3 regions of the Levilactobacillus sp. LN180102 genome follow, and region 1 is predicted to be linked to each of the others. Evidence: predicted binding sites of a transcription regulator. Region 1 holds the regulator's gene; each other region holds the start of a gene.
The links. Region 1 encodes HrcA, which represses chaperone genes, less so after heat shock. Its sites were predicted from a motif close to TTAGCACTCNNNNNNNNNGAGTGCTAA; they were not measured.
Positions count from the first base shown of each region.

Region 2: a site for HrcA is predicted at 1,409-1,435, ahead of groES (co-chaperone GroES). Genes of this name have one in related genera too.
Region 3: a site for HrcA is predicted at 4,049-4,075, ahead of ACP4IT_RS07085 (ATP-dependent Clp protease ATP-binding subunit). Genes of this name have one in related genera too.

Region 1 covers NZ_JBNIIX010000011.1:27,470-33,497, reverse strand. The annotation lists gene dnaJ (molecular chaperone DnaJ) at 167-1,315, opposite strand; gene dnaK (molecular chaperone DnaK) at 1,432-3,291, opposite strand; gene grpE (nucleotide exchange factor GrpE) at 3,331-3,915, opposite strand; gene hrcA (heat-inducible transcriptional repressor HrcA) at 3,936-4,973, opposite strand; gene ribF (riboflavin biosynthesis protein RibF) at 5,225-6,028, opposite strand, start outside.
Region 2 covers NZ_JBNIIX010000012.1:19,995-26,022, reverse strand. The annotation lists gene groL (chaperonin GroEL) at 1-1,033, opposite strand, end outside; gene groES (co-chaperone GroES) at 1,089-1,373, opposite strand; gene ACP4IT_RS08340 (redox-sensing transcriptional repressor Rex) at 1,554-2,192, opposite strand; gene ACP4IT_RS08335 (ABC-F family ATP-binding cassette domain-containing protein) at 2,425-4,377, shown strand; gene ACP4IT_RS08330 (ArsR/SmtB family transcription factor) at 4,486-4,782, shown strand; gene ACP4IT_RS08325 (CynX/NimT family MFS transporter) at 4,840-6,018, shown strand.
Region 3 covers NZ_JBNIIX010000009.1:95,822-101,849, forward strand. The annotation lists gene ACP4IT_RS07075 (cation-translocating P-type ATPase) at 1-359, shown strand, start outside; gene ACP4IT_RS07080 (MucBP domain-containing protein) at 409-1,488, opposite strand; gene ACP4IT_RS07085 (ATP-dependent Clp protease ATP-binding subunit) at 1,633-3,870, opposite strand; gene ACP4IT_RS07090 (hypothetical protein) at 4,170-4,370, shown strand; gene ACP4IT_RS07095 (phosphocarrier protein HPr) at 4,538-4,804, shown strand; gene ptsP (phosphoenolpyruvate--protein phosphotransferase) at 4,804-6,028, shown strand, end outside.

The sequences.
Region 1 (6,028 bases):
TAAGTTGAGGTTATCATTGACAAAACATGATTGCAAACAACGTCACTCAACCTTAACGCTTTCTTTTCATTCTTAAGTTATCCCCTTAATTATTAGCCACAAAAAAGGCTGCCGAAACTACTCAGCAGCCTTGATATATCAACTACGAACCACTAAAACTTGAATCCTAGTTTTCATTAAATTTGTCGCGCATTTTGTTAAATAAATTTCCTTTGCCACTACCTGTGACACTTTCGCCACTAGCCTTCGCAAAGTCACGTAAGGCATCGCGTTGACCTTTGTTAAGGTTCTTAGGGGTCACAACCTTAATTGTCACGTGTTCATCACCATTGCCGTTACCGCGCAACCGTGGTGCCCCTTTACCGCGAAGACGGAAGGTTGTCCCGCCTTGAGTCCCAGCGGGGACCTTTAGCTTAACGTCACCATGAACCGTCTTGACTGTCACATCGTCACCCAAGGTTGCTTGGACAAACGAAATGTCTTGGTCAAAGTAAATTTCTGTGCCATCACGCCGGAAATCCTTGCTTGACTGAACTTTGAAGATAATGAATAGATCACCGTAACCACCGCCATTTTGGCCAGCCTCACCTTGACCTTGCAGCCGCATTTGTTGACCATCATCCACTCCAGCTGGAATCGTGACTTCAACTTCATGCCGTTCTTCTTCATGTCCGGAGCCGCCGCAGGTTGGGCACTTTTCTTTAATCTCTTGACCCGTTCCATGACAAACAGGACATGGCTGTTGGCTACGCATCCGTCCTAACGGGGTGTTGGTTTCGGTCGTCACATAACCTGACCCACCACATTGGTGACATGTCACTGGTGATGTCCCTGGTTTAGCGCCATTGCCACCACACGTGTGACACTGGGCTTCCCGGTTATACTTAATTTTAGTCTTTTTACCGAAAATGGCTTCTTCAAAGGTCAAATCCATCTGATATTGTAAGTCACGACCAGGTCGTGGCGCATTCGGATTACGTTGACCACCGCCACCTCCAAAGAATTGGTTGAAGATGTCGTCGAAGCCACCGCCACCACCAAAGCCACCGAAGCCACCTTGTTGACCACCACCGAAACCGCCAAAACCGCCTTGCGCACCATCAGCTGATCCGTATTGGTCATAGTTGGCTCGTTTTTGTTCATCGCCCAAGACGTCATAGGCGTCCTGAACTTCTTTGAACTTTTCTGCCGCATCGGGGGCTTTGTTTAAGTCCGGATGATACTTCTTTGACAATTTCCGATAGGCTTTTTTGATTTCATCTTGGCTGGCATCTTTTGCGACACCTAATACGCCATATAAGTCACTTTGCGCCATCTTTTTCCTCCCAATCCATACCGCTGTTTTTGCTACTCATAAGAATAGCATACTCGAAACAAAAAGCCAAAGCCCCACGGACTCTGACTTTTTGCCAAGCCGCATCTTATCGGCTTTTACTTCTTATCGTCGTCGTTAACTTCGTGGAAGTCACCATCAACGGTATTATCATCTTTCTTATCAGCGTCCGCTGTCGCCCCATCGGCACCAGCAGCGTTACCGTCACCGGCTTCGCTTTGGGCTTGTTGGTAAAGCTTGACGGAAAGGTCTTGGATAATCTTCGTCAAATCATCCTTCTTAGCCTTCATGTCGTCCAAGTTGTTAGCTTCTTGGGCCTTCTTCAAGGCATCACGTGCATCTTCAACCTTCTTGATTTCGTCATCAGAAACCTTACCCTTAACGTCCTTCAACGTCTTGTCGGTCTGGAAGAGCAATTGGTCGACTTCGTTCTTGGTATCGACTTCTTCCTTACGCTTCTTATCGGCTTCTTCGTTTTCCTTAGCTTCGTTCATCATCTTTTCAATTTCTTCATCGGATAGGCCGTCGGAACTCTTGATGGTAATCTTTTGTTCCTTGTTCGTCCCCATGTCCTTAGCAGAAACATTTACGATCCCGTTTTTATCGATGTCAAACGTCACTTGGATTTGAGGAACACCACGAGGAGCAGCTGGAATGTCAGTCAACTGGAAGTTACCTAACGTCTTGTTGTCAGCAGCCATTGGCCGTTCACCTTGTAAGACGTGAATATCAACAGCTGGTTGGTTATCAGCAGCCGTACTGAAGACTTGTGACTTGCTAGTTGGAATCGTCGTGTTGCGATCGATTAACTTAGTAAAGACACCACCCATGGTTTCAATCCCCAAGGACAATGGCGTCACATCCAATAGGACAACGTCCTTCACATCACCAGTGATCACCCCACCTTGAACGGCAGCACCTAAGGCAACGGCTTCATCAGGGTTGATAGAATGGTTAGGTTCCTTACCTGTCCAGCTCTTAACAGCTTCTTGAACGGCTGGAATCCGAGTAGAACCACCGTTTAAGATTACAACATCAATATCACTAGCTTGTAAGTCAGCATCCTTCAACGCATTTTGAACAGGAATCCGGGTCTTTTCAACCAGGTCAGCCGTCAATTCGTTGAACTTTGCCCGACTCAAGCTCTTTTCCAAATGTAGTGGTCCATTTTCACCGGCAGAGATAAATGGCAAACTGATTTGTGCTTCAGTAACCCCAGAGAGATCCTTCTTAGCCTTTTCAGCAGCATCCTTCAATCGTTGTAATGCCATCTTATCTTTAGATAAGTCAACGCCATTTTCTTCTTTGAAACCAGCGACTAACCAGTCCATGATCTTTTGGTCAAAGTCATCCCCACCTAAGTGCGTATCACCGTTGGTTGAGAGAACATCAAAGACCCCATCACCTAATTCCAAAACAGAAACGTCAAAGGTCCCACCACCAAGGTCATAAACTAAGACTTTTTCGTCCTTGTCTTGCTTGTCCAGGCCATAAGCCAAAGCAGCAGCCGTTGGTTCGTTGATGATCCGTTCAACGCTTAAACCGGCAATTTTACCAGCATCTTTAGTTGCTTGACGTTGCGCATCGTTAAAGTAAGCGGGTACCGTGATAACGGCCTTTTCAACCGTATCCCCAATATAATCTTCAGCAAATGCCTTCAAGTGTTGTAAGATCATGGCTGATACTTGTTGTGGCGTGTAATCCTTGCCATCAACACTCACCTTGTAGCCAGCTTCACCCATGTGACTCTTGATGGATGAAATCGTGTTCGGGTTGGTAATAGCTTGCCGCTTAGCAACTTCACCAACTTGTGTTTCGCCGTCTTTAAAAGCGACAACGGATGGCGTCGTCCGAGCGCCTTCCTTATTTGCAATAATCTTTGGGGTACTACCTTCAAGAACGGCAACGGCTGAGTTAGTCGTTCCTAAGTCAATTCCGATAATCTTGTTACTTGCCATCAAAAATTCCCTCTTTTTTTAGTTTTTGGTTTGAATAAGTTATTGTGCGACAACCACCATGGCTGGCCGTAAAACCCGATCCTTTAGCTGATAGCCTTTTTGTAAGACATTCACCACTGTTTCAGCAGTCTGACCATCCTCTGCTGGAACGGATTGAACGGCTTGATGTAACGTTGGATCAAAGGTCTGACCTAACGCCGCAATTTCCGTCACATGGTTACGCTTCAGGGCATCTTCCAGATGATCATAAGTCATCTGAACCCCCTTCTTGATCTGTGCGGCAACGTCATCGCTCGCCTCAACAGCTAACGCCCGTTCCAAATTATCAATGACGGGAAGCACGTCCTTAGCCAGTTGCTGACCATCATACTTGATCAACGTCGCCTGTTCCTTTTGGAAGCGTGCTTGCATATTTTGAACCTCTGCTTCCGCCCGCAGGTACTTATCCTCAAAGTCAGCTGCCTTTTTCTCTAAAGCAGCGACTTCTTCAGGCGTTGCGGTTGGCTGGTCTTCAACCGGCTGAGTTGCCGATTGATCTGTCTCAGCTTTAGGTGACGCTTGCTTTGTTGTGGCGGACTTTGCCGCAGTTTCATCATCTGTGGATGGTTGTTGTTCTTCAGCCACGATAAAAACCCTCCCTTTCTTTACTCGTCATAGTACCGGTAATAATCCAGTAATTTTTTCGCGAGTTCTTCACGAAACGCACCAACAATTCCCAACATCCGCGAATATGGCATTCGCGTTGGCCCGAGAATGGCAATCATGCCCTTACCATGTTGATCAACGTCATAGGTGGCGGTAATCAAACTGAAATTGCGTAGCGCATCATTCGTCATCTCGTTACCAATCTGTACGGAAATATTATCACTTGGTTGACCCAACACGTTTGCAATATCATCGGTCTTGTCGATCAGTGAATACAACGATTTTAGTGAATCAACGTCACTATCCTGCGAGAAATTCAATAAATTCAGTCGACCACCAACATAAAATCGCTCTTGCGCGGCCCGGGTCAAGACATCCCCGAAAATATCGAGAAAACCAGCGGGGCTTTGCATATAGTTAGTAATTTTCATCGGGATATCCGTTCGCAGCTTTTGTAAGACTTCCGGTAACGTCAATCCGACCAACTGGTCATTGATTAAACGTACAACGGCTTCAAGCTGATCACCCGATACCGCTTCGCTCACGTCAAATGTCTGGTTCTCAACATCACCACTATCGGTAACCAAGATAGCCATCACTTGCCGCTTGCCCAATGGCACTAACCGAAAACCACTCAAACGGCTATCCTTTAGCTCCGGCTTCAACGTGAACGCCGTATAGCTCGTCAAGTTCGACAGGATTGTCGCGGACTGCGAAATGATCTCATCAATTTTATGAAAATCGCCGCCTAACGATGACTGAATCACATCAATATCGTTGGGTCGCAAAGGATCTGGCTTAACTAAATGATCAACGTAATAGCGATACCCCTCAACCGACGGAATCCGTCCGGAAGACGAGTGGGTCTTTTTTATGAGGCCTTGCTCTTCTAGGGCCGCCATCTCGTTGCGAATCGTTGCTGAGCTTACGTGGATGGGTAACTGCTTAGCTAATGCCTTTGACCCAACTGGCACTCCCGTGTTCGTAAAGTCGCGGACAACCGCTCGCAGAATCATCATCTGTCTATCTGAAAGCATCACAATCACCCCTTTTTTAGCACTCAAACAACACAAGTGCTAAGACACATATATAATGTAGCAAAACCGCGTTTTGAAGTCAAGAAATCTAACAGAATTTTTAGCAATCAACGTAATTAAGTGCTAATTTTTTCGTTAAAACCGTTATTCAACAACAAATGCGCGTAGGACAAAAGGCGCTTAGCTGGTTCACCACCAGCTATTTAAAAACGCAAAAGGGCCTGAGACTTTTGTCCCAGACCCACCTAAGCTTATTGCGTTAACCGCTGAAAATACGCACGCGTTTCTCGTTCGTCTTGCTGTAATTGATCAACTAGCCCGTCGGCATCAGCGAACTTTATTTCGCCGCGTAAGCGATGCTGCCACTCAACTTCCACTGGTTCGCCATATAGGTTTCCTTGAAAGTCTAGCAGATTCATCTCTACCGTAATCGGCCGACCATCCCCAAAGGTCACGTTGCGACCAATTGAGACCATCCCTGGGTACCAAATAGCGCCCACCTTTAGCCGTGCGGTATAAATTCCAATTCCCGGTAGCCATTGATTCTCTGGCGTTAAAATATTAGCCGTGGGATAGCCAATCGTCCTGCCACGCGCCTCGCCATGAACGACCACGCCCGTTGAACGATAAGGATAACCCAGTAACTGATTGGCCAGATCAATGTCGCCTTGCTTCATTGCCTGCCTGATCCGCGTTGAACTTATTTTTTGCTGATCTTGGGCTTCTTGAGCCACCGTTTCAACCGTGAAACGGCCCTTAGCATAATCAGCTAAGCGGTCCATCGTCGCCACATCTTTCTTGCCATAGGTGTGATCAAAACCAGCGACAGCAACCACCGTATGGAAGGCCACTAAATAATGATCAACGAACTCTTGTGGCGACTGCGACGCAAATTCACCCGTATAGTTCACTAAAAAGACCCGTTCGACCCCTAATCGCTCCAACTGTTGGAGCTTTCTGGTTGGGATACTTAAATATTTTCGATCATCTGCTTCCAATGGCCGATAGACCAAGGCTGGATGATGATCGTAAGTTAACACTGCCAGTTTAGCCTG
Region 2 (6,028 bases), on a different contig from region 1:
CCACGCGAGCAGCGATTTGGTCCTTAGAACCAGCGCCTTCAACCACCGTGGTGTCATCCTTAGTCACGTTAACCTTTTGGGCTTGACCCAATTGATCAATCGTCGTGTCCTTCAGGTTCAAGCCTAAGTCATCGGTAATCACAGTCCCACCAGTCAAAACGGCGATATCTTGCAATTGTGCCTTACGACGATCACCAAAGCCAGGTGCCTTGACTGCGACAACGTTGAACGTTCCACGCATCTTGTTCAAGACCAAGGTTGGCAAAGCTTCACCCGTGATATCATCAGCGATGATTAAGAGTGAACGGCTTTGTTCAACAACTGATTGCAACAATGGCAAGATGTCTTGGATGTTGGCAATCTTCTTGTCTGTGATTAAGATGTATGGGTTGTCAAGGTTTGCTTCCATCTTATCATTATCCGTGACCATGTATTGTGACATGTAACCACGGTCGAATTGCATCCCTTCAACAACGTCTAAGCTCGTATCAACCCCACGGGATTCTTCAATGGTGATAACACCATCGTTACCAACCTTTTCCATGGCGTCCGCAATTAACTTACCAGTTTCTTTACTTGCAGAAGAAATGGAAGCAATCTGGGCGATGTCATCTTTAGTCTTAACGTCATGAGACATCTTGTGCAAAGCATCAACAGCGGCACCAGTCGCCTTTTCAATCCCACGACGGATTCCGACTGGGTTAGCCCCAGCGGTAACGTTCTTCATGCCTTCGTTAACGATAGCTTGCGTCAATACAGTCGCCGTAGTGGTCCCATCACCAGCAATATCGTTGGTCTTGGAAGCAACTTCGGAAACGAGCTTTGCGCCCATATTTTCAAAGTGATCTTCTAATTCAATTGCTTTAGCAATTGTTACCCCATCGTTAGTGATGGTTGGGTTGCCATAACTTTGTTCGAGAACCACGTTACGCCCCTTAGGTCCTAAGGTGGTCTTAACGGTGTTCGCTAATTTATCAACACCAGCAAGCATCTTGCTGCGTGCGTCTTCAGAGAACTTCAATTCTTTAGCCATAATTCAAATTCACCTCATATTATTTTTAATTGTCTCTTAGATCAGTGGGAAAGGCTTAGTCGATAACGGCAACTAAATCCTTTTCGTGTAAAACAAGGTAAGTCTGGCCGTCATACTTTACTTCAGTACCAGCATACTTATCGAACAATACCTTGTCGCCAACCTTAACAGTTGGGGCTACCTTGTCGCCATTGTCTAACACACGACCATCGCTCACAGCAACGACGTTTGCCGTTGATGGCTTTTCTTGCGCATTACTTGCTAAAACAATGCCGCCAACCGTGGTTTCTTCTTCTTGTGGTTGATCTAAAATGACGCGGTCTCCTAATGGTTTTAACACTTAAATCCCTCCAATAAACTTACTTTTTAGCACTGTTAGCACTTGACTAACATAAGTGCTAATCAACAATATCTAATATATGGTTTTTCCCAGTAAAAATCAAGGAATTTGACAAAGTAATTCGCCCATCTTTTTCATGACAACCAAAAAGTCGCAATCACAATCGATTACGACTTCCAATTATTCTTTGCTATTATAATGTTCCAAGAAGTAAATGAGTGTTTGCAACTCATTAGTCAAATCAACGTTTTGTACGCGGACATCTTTTGGTACCGTGATTCGTAGCGGTGTAAAGTTCAAGATTCCTTTGACGCCACCGGCAACGGCGTCATCCGTAACAGACTGGGCGACATCGGAAGGAACGGTTAAAATAGCCACTTGAATCTGTTGTTCTTCCAATTGTGTCCGTAAATCCGTCATCGGATAGATAGGGACGCCACTTTGAATGGTGTTGGCAATGGTCTCATTAACATCAAAGGCCGCACTGATTCGCACATTGCCATCCTGATGAAAATTAAAGTTTAATAGGGCATGTCCCAGATTCCCAACCCCAATTAGGGCCACATTAGTTAGCCGATCCTGATTCAAGATTTTCTTAAAGAACTTAATCAAACTCTCAACGTCATAGCCATATCCCCGTTTGCCTAAGGCACCGAAATACGAAAAATCACGCCGAATAGTCGCTGAATCCACCTTAACGGCTTCAGATAGCTCTGTCGATGAAACCCGTGTTTTATCCGCGTCCAACAGGATATTGAGATAACGGTAATAAATGGGTAACCGTTTCGCTGTGGCGCGAGGAATTTTTTGTTCTGTCAAAAAACGAGACCTCCTAATCAACCCTAGTCGTCATCACCAATTGGCAACAACGCTTTCTCTAAAATTGTTTACTGATTGTGAAAATTGCTTTCTTATAAATTATAGCATAGCCGCCCGCTTTGTGAAAGAATTTGCAAATATTTTTCACAATTATTTCAGAATTTCGGTCTGCTCTAAGAATATGCTAAAATAGACCCATGACTTTTAAACGGAAAAAGGAGGTTTAGTCACTGTGATTCTCTTACAAGTACAGCAGGTCACTCGCCGCTTTGGCGCCAGTGTCCTCTTTGAAAATGTTAGTTTAGATGTCCCCGAACACGGGCGCGTGGCCTTAGTTGGCCGTAACGGTGCCGGCAAATCAACGCTGCTTAAAATGATTGCTGGTGAAACAACGCCTGATGAAGGCCAAATTACCACTAAGCGTGGATTGACGATTGGTTATCAAGCCCAAAATGCCGGTCTGGCTTCCAGTGAGACTGTTTGGAATGAGATGCTTAGTGTCTTCGCTGAAGTTCGCGCCATGGAAAATCGCATTCACGACCTTGAACAGCAAATGAGTGATCCGACGGTGATCGCCGATACGGAACAGTTCCAACAAATCAGCGCGGCCTATGATCAATTACAACAGGACTTCAGTGACCATAATGGTTACGGCTATCAAGCTGAGATTCGCGGCGTTTTATATGGATTTGAGTTTGGTGAAGCTTACTATGACAAACCCATTAATGAACTCTCCGGTGGGCAGCGTACCCAATTAGCCCTAGCCAAACTCTTGCTTGAACGACCCGACTTGCTCATTTTAGATGAACCGACCAACCACCTGGACGTAGAAACCTTGACTTGGTTAGAAAGTTACCTTCAGGGCTACTCAGGTGCCATTTTGGTTGTCTCCCATGACCGGTACTTTCTCGATCACGTTGTCAACGACGTCTACGATATGGCCCATGGTGGCTTGGTTCACTACCCCGGCAACTATTCCCATTACATCACTGCTAAAGCTGAGCGCTTACGCCAGGAATGGAAAGAGTACGATAAACAACAGACCGAAATTTCTAAACTCGAGGACTTTGTTAACAAAAACATTGTCCGAGCGTCCACGACTAAGCGGGCTCAAGCGCGACGGAAACAATTGGAAAAGATGGACCGAATTGACAAGCCCGAGGGTGACGAAAAGGTCGCCCGTTTCCAATTTCAGCCACACCGTCAGAGTGGTAACGTCGTCTTAGATGTTGTGAACGGTGCAGTGGGCTACGACCAACAGATCCTCTGTGCCCCCGTTAACTTAGACATCAAAAAGCACCAAGCGGTCGCCATTGTGGGGCCTAACGGCATTGGAAAATCAACGCTTCTCAAAACCATTTTGGGACGTCTCCCCGCCATTCAAGGACAGATTATCTTTGGGACTGGTGTGGACACTGGTTACTATGACCAGGACCAAGCCACCCTGCACGAGAAAAAAACGGTGCTCCACGAACTTTGGGATGATCATCCCACGACCCGCGAAGGCGATATTCGTTCAATTTTGGGTAGCTTTCTCTTTACCGGTAGTGATGTTGATAAAAGCGTTCATAGTCTCAGTGGGGGCGAACGGGCACGCCTGCTATTGACCAAGTTAGCACTTCGTCACGATAATTTCCTAATGCTCGACGAACCGACTAACCACTTGGACATCGACAGCCGCGAAGTCTTAGAAAACGCTCTGAACGAATTTGATGGCACGATTCTATTTGTTTCCCATGACCGTTATTTCATCAATCAAGTCGCCACGCAAGTCGTTGAACTCGGTCCAAAGGGAACGACCCGTTATCTGGGCAACTATGACTACTACGTTTCTAAAAAGGCGGAGCAAACAGCGTATGCCGAGAAGGAAGCGGCTGAGGCGGAAGCCGCCCACCCAACAACAATTGCCCCTAAGAAAACGCAGGTTGATTATCAACAACAAAAAGAACAGCAAAAAGCCAAACGCAAACTCTCACGTCAAGTTGACGCCTTAGAAGAACAACTCGCGCAATTAGAAACTGAAAAGTCACAAATCGAAACTGCCATGAGCGCTCCCGAGAACTTTAACGACGTCGCTAAATTGGCTGATTTACAGGCCCAACTCACGACTGTTACCACCACGCTCGCTCAAACTGAAGACGACTGGACTGAAAAGAGTCTCGCGTTAGAAAATTTTGCTGACTAATGTCTATCACTTAGTCTCTCTAGCCACTCCCCTGGGGTGGCTTTTTTAAATTGCGTTTCTTTGCTGGCTCATCTTGCGAATCTCACTAAAATAGGTATACTTAGTTCTATGAATATCGAAACAGCCTCATTGGTCACTGACGATGAACGAGCCGCCATCTTTAAAGCATTGGCTGAACCAAACCGCTTACGGATCATTCGGGTGCTCTATCAGGCCCAACGTGAATTGACTTGCAGTGAGATTGGGGGTCAGTTGAATATTAGCAAGTCAACCGTGTCTTATCATTTCAAAGCATTGCGGTTAGTCGGTTTAACCAATACCCGTCAGGTCGCACAGACCAAGTATCTATCGTTACGTCAATCAACGTTCGATCGCGTCTTACCAGGGTTCCTTGCAACCCTGTAGTTTTTGCCTTCATTGTTCGATAATCATCGAAATAAGAGAGAAAGTGAAGTTGATATCATGAACACACCACACGAACACAGTCGCTACCTCACCTTAGGGATGATGTTAGTGGCGACCAATATGCGGCTCCCCATCACCATGATGCCTGGGCTCATGCACAGTCTCCAGCAAACGATTGGTCTGCCCAGTTCATTAGCTGGGCTTATCACCACCATTCCCCTCCTAACGTTCGCTGTCATGTCACCATTGATTGCGCGCTGGGGGCGCCGCTTTGGTAATGAATGGACCATTTATGTCATGCTGATCTTACTGGCGGTGGGCAGTTACTTACGGGTCATCCCCACCGTAGCCAGTCTATTACTGGGAACCTTTCTGGTCGGGATCGGTGTTGATGGCGGTAACGTCCTCATTCCAGCCGTCATTAAGGATAATTTCCCCACTAAAATTAACGTAGCAACCAGTGAATACACGCTATCGATGTTATTGATTGGATCGTTGGGCACCGGACTTTCCGGGGTCCTGGCTGCACACTGGCCACTTTCATTAACCATTGCCGTGTTATCCGCAATCGGTCTTGTGAACTTAGTCGTCTGGTTACCCAATCTAAAATTCAATCACCCAGCACCCGTGATAACGGCACATCATACCCCCGATACCCATCCCAGCGTTTGGCGCACCCCTCGCGCCTGGATTGTCACCGCCTTCTTTGGGTTACAGGCTTTGGTCTATTACTCTTTGCTCACTTGGTTACCCACCATTCTTAGTACCCGGGGATTTTCAACCATTGCGGCAGGAAACTTGGTCACGGTGATGCAACTAGCCGGCTTGCCACTCGCCTACTTAGTCCCCACCCTGTCAAACTCTCATCGCGGAACTGCCGCTATGATTGGGACAGTCGGCGTTGGCTTCATTGGGGGAACGGCAGGCATCTTGCTTCCCCATTTCTCCTTTAGTGTTGCCGTGCTATTATGCTTACTGTTGGGCTTTGGCTCCGGCGCCGCTTTCAATCTCGCCGTAATCTTCTTCACGCAACAAACGACTAATGGCTTTGAAACAGCAGACCTCTCCGGTATGGCTCAGTCTGCTGGCTACCTCCTAGCTGCAGCGGGTCCCGTCTTATTCGGGTGGTTAGGCCAGCTCAGTTGGTCACTGGTTTTGTGGCTCGCCATTGGGTTTTCGATTCTCTTAACTTTGGCCGGTATTCTCGTTTATCGGCGGGACACGATTTATGATTAACAAAAAGAGT
Region 3 (6,028 bases), on a different contig from region 1:
ATGCCATTGGCCGTTTCGGACTGACGGCTGGACAGACCACGTTGGGTATGACCATGGTCTTCCTAGTATTGGCAGTCGGCTCGATGATCGATATCTATGCGATTAAAGACCGACAACCGCTCACCTTAGCGAGTCTCAAGCGTAACCCGGTACTAAATGGGGCGATGCTCATTGCGATTGCGGTGGTAATCGCAATCGCCACGATTCCGGGTCTTCAAGGAATGTTTGGCCTGGTGACAATGCCCGCCATTGCTTGGCTCATTGTCATCCCTGCGATGTTTATCCCAACGATTATTTTAGAAATTGCTAAGCGTTGGCAACGACGAAGTGCCCAACTTTTAACGACCGAAATCGATTAATCCATTAAAAAAGCTCCTACTAGACTGTCTAGTGGGAGCTTTTGCCTGTTTAAAGTGTATCAGTTTTAACCAAGTGGACATAGCGAGCGTTAATATACATTTTCGGCCCGATTTGATACCAAACCAGGTGTTGATCGTCCACGATACGACCACGAATGTCTAGTGGGGCACCATGCTCAAGCGTCCCAGCGACTTCACCATAAGGTGCTTGGTAGCAAGTGACGGCTTTTCCTGGGACATAATCGACGCTACCTAAGCGGTCAAATGACTGTGGGTGCCAAGTCGGCGGTTGTGGTAAGGCAAGATTGACCAGTGGGTGTTCACGACGTGTGGTCTCCTGCGCGATTAACCACTGTTCTCCACCCAAGTTATACCAGACATCACCATTAGTGAGGGTAATAACGATGAAGAGGCGCCAAAGCGAGTGGGCTGGAAATTGGTACCCGTATTTGCGGCCGTTGGGTTCATCAAAAACGGCATGGTCGGTATCTAAAAGGACATATTGGTTGACGCGTTGAACGGTCTGCCAGGAATTTCGGCGATAATAATAAACAATCTGACCAGTTTGGTCAGAAAAAGCCCCTCGTTGGCTGCCCTGTGCTTGAAAAATGTGGTAATTGGCCATGGCTGGTGGTGTGAGGTTGAAGGCTTGACCCAATCGGCCACGGTGAATTTGTGGCAACGTCAATAAGCGGTTAGTATCGTAGTCAACCAAATAAGCAATAATGGGTTGGCCCCATTGACGAACGTAGACTAAAGAAGTCAGACTGTAGCGACTTAAATATTCCTGAGTAAATCCGTGAATGTCTTGAAGTGCATATCCTGGAATTTCAGGAAAGCGTAAGTGGACGGGACCGTGTAGTGGTCCCGTCAGAACCAGTGCCGGTTGCAAGGGCCGATCACGTTCGTCCACTAGCCGGACAACTAAAGTCGCGGTTGGTAGTTGACTAGTATCGATCTGTTTAGTGGGTGTTGGTTGAGCTATCAGACGGACCGATGAATCCGATGGGGCAGGAATGGGGGCTGGTGATGCTGGTTTTGTAGGGGGCGTTGCTCGCCGACGATTGTGTTGCGGGCGAGTCTGCCGTGTGGGTTCAATCATGCGTCGTAACCAGTCAAAAAAAGCCATTCCGTGTCACCTCCTGAAGTTTCCTTTAAAACCCAGTATACCGCATTCTAAGAATCAGTGGCAGACTCTTTTTAAGTCAGGCGATAGCGACAAGACACAAAAACACGATGATCAGTGACGATCATCGTGTTTTTATCAATTTAATTACGCTTGGGAAGAATCTGATTTTTCAGAAGTTGATTTATTAGTTGCCGTATCAGCAGCTAAAACAATCTTGCCATCTTCAATCTTAGCGACGAGGTTCTTGACATCGGCATGATCCAAGTAGAAGTCGGCAATACGATCTTCGATTTCCTCTTGAATGACACGTCGAAGTGGTCGAGCACCCATTGCTGGATTATAGCCCTTAGTAACCAATTGATCTTCAACAGGTTCTGTGACGTGGATATGCAGACCTTGTCCTGCCAACATGGTATTCACATCGTCAATCATTAAATCAACAATGTGCATGAGGTTTTCCTTACTCAAAGCGTTGAATTCGATGATATCGTCGAAACGGTTTAAAAATTCTGGCTTAAAGTAATTGGTCAAGTTACCCAAGACGGAGTGGGTGGTTCCCTCAGCGGCAGCCCCGAAGCCAACATTAGCTTCAGCGTCACCGGTACCGGCATTACTGGTCATAATGATTAGTGTATCTTTGAAGGATACGGTTCGACCTTGTGAGTCGGTTAGACGACCATCATCTAGGATTTGCAAGAACATGTTCATCACGTCTGGATGCGCCTTTTCGATTTCATCGAGAAGGACTAACGTATACGGATGCCGACGAACTTGTTCAGTCAATTGACCGGCTTCTTCATACCCAACGTAGCCAGGCGGTGAACCAATCAATTTAGAAATTGAATGTGGTTCCATATATTCGGACATGTCAAACCGAATCATGGCTTCTTGAGAGCCAAAGAGCTCATTGGCTAACTGCTTAGCTAACTCGGTCTTACCAACACCGGTTGGGCCGACAAATAGGAAAGACCCGATCGGACGTCCAGTACCATTTAAACCAATTCGATTTCGCCGGATTGCCCGAGCAACCTTATCAACAGCTTCGTTTTGGCCAATGACGTGTTTTTCGAGGTCACTTGCTAAACTCTTCAGCTGATGTTGTTCCTTGGCCTGCAACTCACCAACTGGGATCGCTGTCTTTTCTTCAACAATGTCTTGCATGTCTTTGACAGTGACTTCAGCTGATTGGTTCTGGTCAGCATTAGCAGCGGACTCTTTGGACTTTTCCAACTTGGAGACTTGGTCGCGGTAGTAAGCGGCCTTCTCGTAGTCTTCCTGCTTCAAAGCGGCTTGTTTTTGCTGTTCAGCAGCTTGAATCTTTTCATCAATCGCTTTGGGATCGGCCACGTTAATGGTTAAGTTCTTACGAGAACCGGCTTCATCCAAGAGATCAATGGACTTATCAGGAAGATAACGATCCTGGATATACCGATCAGATAATCGAACGGCAGCCTCAATGGCGTCATCAGTGTAGTGAACGTGATGGTAATCTTCGTACTTCTTTTGAATACCTTGTAAAATCTTGATGGCTTCATCGGCACTAGGTTCATCCACCGTTACCGGTTGGAATCGCCGAGCAAGGGCTTGATCCTTTTCAATATCTCTGTATTCATTTAAAGTCGTTGCCCCGATTAATTGGAAGTCGCCACGAGCCAGCGCTGGCTTCAAAACGTTACCGGCGTCCATGCCGCCTTCAGCGTTACCAGCACCCATAATCTCATGAATTTCATCAATAAAGAGGATGATATCCGGATTGGACTGGACTTCTTTCATTAATTGTTGCATGCGTTGCTCGAACTGACCCCGAATCCCGGTTCCTTGAACCAAGGATACGACATCTAGCCGAATAATTTGCTTGTTGGTTAGCTTTTCGGGAACGTTACCTTCAACGATCCGTTCTGCTAAGCCTTCGACGACCGCCGTTTTACCAACCCCGGCTTCACCGATCAAAACCGGATTGTTCTTGGTGCGTCGGTTCAAAATTTCAATGACTTGTGCTGTTTCCTTGTCCCGGCCGATAACCGGATCAATTTTACCGTCTTTAGCCAACTGGGTTAGGTTCAACCCGTATTGACTAAGCAGGCCGTTGCCATTACCACCTTGGTTACCCGTTGGTTGAGTTGGCTGGCCTGGTTGTGCATTAGGTTGTCGGTAGTCAGCTTGATCGTGGCTTCCGCTTTGCATTGCGCGGAAGATATCATCTAAGTTACCGAAACCAAATGGATCTTGTGCCATACGGCCACCTCCATTTCCAGAGTTGTTTTGCTGCTGCTTTAGCAATTGATAACAATTTTGGCATAGGTCAACTTGTTGCCGCTGTCCGTTCACGCTCATGTAGAGGTGAATGGTTGCTTCATTGCGGTGGCAATTTTGACATAGCATTTTGTCGTCTCCTTTCATGCCTGGAATTATCGTGGGTTACCCCACGCAGGTCTGTCGATGAAAGGCTTGACCTTTCTTGACCATTGACCATATTATACCGCGTTGATTTCTGGGTGCAAGTATTTAGCTTGCACGAAAAACGCCGTCAACTGGGGCATTTCCAGCGAACGCCTTCATTCTAGCACTCTCGTCAATAGAATGCTAAAATCATTGTTAGATTTCATTAAATTTTCAAATATTTTGACGCTTGGTGTGTTTCCCCGTAAAATATGGAAGAACTGAAAAAAGGAGATGACATTGTGACAAAAGATTTTACGGCATTGATGAACCAACTTAAAGATCAGAAAATTGAGCAGTTTGAAGTCACACCGGAAGAGTTTCCAGCCTTTCAAAAAGCATTCATGGCTTTCGACACGCGTAAACGCGTGATTGGTCAGGCTGAAAAAGGGGGAACATTGATTTACCACTACGATCAAGATACGGGAAATGATGGTGAATAGTGTTTTTTTGATGTAAGCGGTTCATGAATGCTTGTAATTTAGTGGCGAGATTGATATTCTTAGAGAGTAGGCGTTGTTCGTGGAATGGTTGTTTGACCAATGCGCAAGGTCAACGCGAGTGATGCTCAAAAAGAAGTCAACCTAAGCTTAAAGGAGATCGATCAATTATGGAAAAACGCGAATTTCATGTTACTGCAGAAACAGGTATCCATGCACGTCCCGCTACGTTATTAGTACAGGCTGCTAGCAAGTTTAACTCAGAAGTTAGCTTGCAATACCAAGACAAGTCCGTGAACTTGAAGTCTATCATGGGCGTTATGTCATTAGGTGTTGGCCAAAATGCTGAAATCACGATCACAACTGATGGTGATGACGAAGCCGACGCTATGAATGCTGTAGCTGAAACATTGAAAAAAGAGGGTTTATCTGACTAATGAGAGCGATGCTCAAGGGAATTGCCGCTAGTGATGGGGTTGTTTGCGGTCATGTATTTCGCTACAGCGAACCGGATCTATCTATCACCAAACGGTCAATCACTAATCTTGATCACGAATTAAATCGATTCCATCAGGCCCTTGAAGCAGCCGTCTCCGAAGTTGAGATGATTAAAACTCGTGCAACTAAAAACCTGGGCGCTGATAGTGCCCAGGTTTTTAGTGCCCATATTGCCATGCTCCAGGACCCGGAATTCATTAAATCAGTTGAAGATGAGATAGCTCGGCAGCGGTGTAACGCCGAGGCAGCGCTAGCAACGGTGGTCACCGATTATGGTGCCTCATTGGCGAAATTAACGGATAATCCATATATGCAAGAGCGGATCACTGACTTGCATGACATTAGTAAACGAGTAACGGCCCACTTATTGGGCATCAAGTTACCCGATCTGGCATTGCTAGATCGGCCAGTGATTGTGGTAACCCATGATTTAATTCCGAGTGATACAGTTTCGGTTGATGCTAAGTACATCCTCGGTTTTGTCACGGATCTTGGTGGACGGACGTCACATTCATCAATTCTGGCCCGCTCACTGAATATTCCAGCGGTTGTTGGCACCCAGACGGCCACGGCTGATTTAGCGACCGATGAGATGGTTATTATTAATGGGACAACAGGGAGTGTCATTAGTGAACCCACTGCTGCGGAAATTGCAACGGCCAAGCAAGCCATGGCAGATCGGCAAGCTAATCGTGTGCGGCTGGCCAAGCTACGTCACCATCAAACGGTCACTAAGGATGGGATAGGTGTGACGTTGGCTGCCAACATGGGTACCGCTAATGATATTCCTAGTGTGCTTGATAATGGTGCAGAGGCAGTCGGGCTGATGCGTACGGAATTTCTGTATATGGACGCGGAGCGTGTCCCTACAGAAGATGAGCAATTCGCCATCTATCGGCAGGTTGTGTCGGCGTTAGCACCACGGCCAGTTGTGATTCGGACGTTGGATATTGGCGGTGATAAGCCGCTACCTTACTTGCACCAGGCACCAGAAGCAAATCCATTTATGGGTGAACGGGCTATTCGTCAGAGTTTAGCCCATCAACCATTATTTCGGAGTCAGTTGCGCGCGTTAATTCGAGCGTCAGCGTATGGTCATTTGCGAATTATGTTTCCGATGATTGCCACCTTAGATGAATTTCGTCAGGCCAAAGCCATCTATG